DNA from 2 places in the Undibacterium sp. SXout20W genome. Region 2 is predicted to be linked to the other one. Evidence: predicted binding sites of a transcription regulator. Region 2 holds the regulator's gene; the other holds the start of a gene.
What was found. Region 2 encodes sigma-54, which starts transcription at its own class of promoters, with help from an activator protein. Its sites were predicted from a motif close to TGGCANGNAANCTGCTTT; they were not measured.
Positions count from the first base shown of each region.

Region 1: a site for sigma-54 is predicted at 1,107-1,124, ahead of ACO0K1_RS14735 (PEP-CTERM sorting domain-containing protein). Genes of this name have one in related genera too.

Region 1 is NZ_JBMPPH010000031.1:44,170-46,375, reverse strand. It holds gene ACO0K1_RS14740 (polysaccharide deacetylase family protein) at 1-519, opposite strand, end outside; gene ACO0K1_RS14735 (PEP-CTERM sorting domain-containing protein) at 1,171-1,743, shown strand; gene ACO0K1_RS14730 (Arm DNA-binding domain-containing protein) at 1,855-2,206, opposite strand, start outside.
Region 2 is NZ_JBMPPH010000002.1:52,887-55,092, reverse strand. It holds gene lptB (LPS export ABC transporter ATP-binding protein) at 1-466, shown strand, start outside; gene ACO0K1_RS01910 (RNA polymerase factor sigma-54) at 478-1,962, shown strand; gene hpf (ribosome hibernation-promoting factor, HPF/YfiA family) at 2,072-2,206, shown strand, end outside.

The DNA.
Region 1 (2,206 bases), on a different contig from region 2:
GCGTTCAATATCATTTAACGCATCCAGATCTTCAGAAATCCGCTTATGCATTTTGATCGCGGTCAGCGAGGTATCTTTTGTTACCGAAGTCAGCAGCGAATTCAACACTTCTTTAAATGCCAGTCGATCCGCATCAAACAAGCTTGCATCGGATTCAACGTAATCGAGCAAGTGGTTGATCGTCTCAAAGCGATTTGGCTGCGCCGAGACCACCAGTGCCTCTAAGCTCGCTTTCAGCGCAACGATTTTGTCCTGACTTTCATGAAACACCTGCTGACCCACCCTGACGCTGGCGTCGAGTTCAGGCTTGGATAGTTTGTCTTCATTAGCAACCAGGACAATCACTTTCTGATAGTTCGCCAGGATATCTTTGAATTTGGCATCGAGCGTTGCATCGTTAGACCCCACCACCGCCGTATTTTCAGGAGAACTGCTCGTCTTAGCTCGATAAAAATACGTCGCTCCAGCCGCGACAGAAATAAACACCAGACTTATTGCACTAATTTTAAGAATTTTCACTATTGAGCCACGAGGTGAGGTGGGATGTGGAACTGAAGTTTTTCAGTTCAGAATAAACGTAATTTTATCGTGAAATTACAAAATATTAACGAAAGTCGTCTCGTTGCAGGCAGCTTGCAACATGAAAGCAACACTACAAAAAGCTGCCAAATTCTGCGAATCAACGGCTTATGCGCATTCGGGATAGGTGGACTAAAAGTGGCTTGAAAGCCTCATGGATGCGAGGTCTTGACTCTACTCGTATCGAAGATGGCCCTAAAAATTCACTGAAGAATTACTGCTTGACCGCTGCGTTTGATATCGGGATACATTGCGGACTTTTTAATTTGATTAACAAGGTTCAAACGGGAGAAAAATCAGCATCTCATAAAACGTGAGGAGTCTATTGCGAAACGTGCGGGACTGTCGACCGCCTCGTGGATATGGTGCACGACAGTGCCTTGCCTACCCTTCAGAATGAGATTGCAGGCCTCGTGAGCAATCTAATCCGTACCAGCGACTGCCTTTTTTGTCGGAATTTTTTACATTCAGATCCACATTTCGCCGATTTTTTTTGTAAGTGACTGTATTTTATAAAAAAATTATTGTGGTATGCAATTTGCTTAAAGATAATTCAGGATGTAAAACCACAACTTAAACTGGAGAATTAAAATGAATCTGTTGAAAAAAATATCGCTTTCATTGGCTCTGTCAATCTCGGTGATTTCCGGTGCCTCCGCCGATGTCATTCAAACCACTTCGCCAGTGTCGATGGATACTTATGGCGGATGGAATTGGGCTCAGATGTCCAGTGTGACATTGGCTAATGGCACAAACGAGGTGCTCGGTCTGACAAGCTCGATGAATATCAAAGACCAGGGCTGGGGCGGTCAAGATCCAACTTCCAACCAAGTTCTCATCGGCTTGTATTCCAACGGTCAAGATTTGTATAACGTGCACGTTGCTGGCGGATATCATTATTGGACGTTTCAGACGTTCGACATTGCGAATAATGTCGCAGCACTGACTGACCTTAACAATGTCCTGAGCAAGATCGACTGGTCAACAGCGCCGACAGTGACGTTGCAAATGTTTGCGGCACCGCTTGGTTATCCAGGATGGACATTGCACGCCACGGATGCAACGTTCACGGTTGATTCAACCACGGTTCCAGAGCCAGCTACAATGGCACTTCTGGGCTTTGGCCTTGCTGGTTTAGCCTTGGCGCGCCGTCGTAAAGTCTAATTGTCTGTCAGCGGTCATCCGCCCGACGAAAAAAACGGCCACTGATGTGGCCGTTTTTTTTAGTAAAATCTTGCGACTTGCTACGAAATGTAAAGTAACGCAGGCAAGTGATTAGAGATCAGATCTGCTTGCGAAGGCTGTCAACCGGCTTGCTGCCATGCCGCCCTCAAATATCAAAGTTTTGGTTTGAGAGAGGTCAATATCTCGATCAAGTAACTTTCTGGCTGCGAGTCGCTTGTTGCGAGCTTCAGAGAGACTGATTTCAGGATTTTTCCCAAACGCGAGTGTTTTTCGGGTTTCACCAAGCCGATAGTCCATTCGCAAGTATTTCGAACCATCGGAATTAATTAGTAAATACCGACCGCCACCATCCGTTAATTTGTAGGGCTTTGTTTTTGGTTTTGCTGTTCTGGGTTGAATATCGGTGAGGGGAATGAATAATTTAGGTAATTTGACGGTATAT
Region 2 (2,206 bases):
ACTAACCGTCGAAGAAAATATTCGGGCAGTTTTAGAGCTACAAAAAGATAATAACAAAAAGTATTTATCTAGCGACGAAATTCAACGTCGGCTCGATGCGTTACTCGCCGATTTACAAATTGAAAAAATTCGTGAAAGCCAGGCCTTATCTTTATCTGGTGGTGAACGGCGCCGTGTTGAAATCGCCAGGGCGCTAGCAACTAATCCACGTTTTGTTTTATTAGATGAACCATTTGCCGGTGTCGATCCGATCGCCGTGATTGAAATTCAACGGATTGTTCGCTTCCTCAAAGAACGTGGTATTGGCGTCTTGATTACGGATCACAATGTGCGTGAAACCCTGGGTATTTGTGATCATGCCTACATCATCAATCAAGGTGCCGTTTTAGCAAGCGGAAAACCAGAAGAAATCATTGAAAATGAATCAGTGCGCCGGGTTTACCTTGGAGAGCATTTCCGCATGTGACGGAAAATATCATGAAGCAAAGTCTCCAGCTACGCACCTCCCAACATTTGGCGCTCACGCCACAATTACAACAATCGATACGGCTGTTGCAATTGTCGACTCTGGAATTACATCAGGAGCTGGAAAGCTTATTGATTGAAAATCCGTTATTAGAGCGTGTGGACGACCCGATGGATAATGCAGTTCGCCTTTTGGCTGACGGCGCAATCAATAGCGCCAGCTCAACGCCTGATGCTGGCATGGAAGTATCAAATGGCCAGGATAATCTCAACAATGGAGCAGAATCACCGTCAGACAACGAATTTACCGTCAATGACAGTGTCAGCGCCAACGAAGAGGAATGGAGCTTCAACGAGGCGCCCAATGGCCAATACAATGCCGAAGATGATGACGGACATCGGCAGTTAGAGGCTGCCCACATCGGCCTGCGCGAGCATTTACTCGAACAGATGCGGCTAAGTTTGCGCGAACCGCGTGACCTGGCTCTGGTGGAATTAATCATCGATGCGCTTAATGATGATGGTTATATGACGGAAACTTTAGAAGAAATTCATGCTGGTCTGCCCATCGATCTGAGCGTTGAACTTGAAGAATTACAGTTCGCGCTGTCGATGCTACAGAGTTTTGATCCGGCCGGTGTCGGCGCCAGAAGCCCATCAGAATGTCTGGCATTGCAGATCAAGCGTTTGCCACATATTCCGTTTGTGACCCGCCGTCTCGCATTGAATATTGTTGAAAATCAATTAAATTTATTTGCGCAACGCGACTTCACGAAATTAAAGAAAATTTTTGACTGTGATGACGAAGATTTGCGCGAAGCACAAATTGTTATACGAACATGTAAACCACGGCCAGGTAGCGACTTTGCGAAAACCAGTTCTGATTATGTTGTGCCTGACGTCATCGTTAAAAAAACGGCTGACGGTTGGCAAGTAGTGCTCAATCAGGATGTCATGCCTAAACTACGTGTCAGCAGTATGTATGCGAATCTGATGCGGCAACATCGTGGCGAAAGTGGGCTTAGTTCGCAGTTACAGGAAGCACGCTGGTTAATCAAAAACATGCGGCAACGCTTTGAGACAATTTTGCGCGTTGCACAAGCGATAGTAGAAAGACAGCGTAATTTTTTTACGCATGGTGCTGTCGCGATGCGCCCCCTTGTTTTGCGCGAAATAGCTGATACACTAGGATTACACGAGAGCACCATTTCTCGTGTTACGACCCAAAAATACATGTTGACCCCACATGGCATGTTTGAGTTAAAGTATTTTTTCGGCAGCCATGTCGCGACGGAAACCGGGGGGGAAGCATCGTCCACCGCGATACGAGCACTCATCAAGCAGTTGATAGGAGCAGAAGACCAGAAAAGCCCACTCTCTGACAGTAAAATCGCAGACATGCTGGGTGAACAAGGCATGGTAATTGCACGACGTACCGTCGCCAAATACCGCGAAGCCCTGAAAATCCCACCAGTGAGTATGCGTAAATCTTTGTAACATCGTCCTTGTATTTACGGTTTAAATTGCTATATATGATTTAGCTCAAAACATTTCTAATGAAACGAGCTTATCGTTATAGCAAGCAACATTACCATAGGAGCACAGTATGAATCTCACCATCAGTGGACATCACGTCGAAGTAACTCCTGCAATTCGCGAATACGTACATACCAAGCTGGAACGAGTCCGGCGTCACTTCGATCAGGTCATTGATATTGCCGTCATCTTGACGGTAGACAAG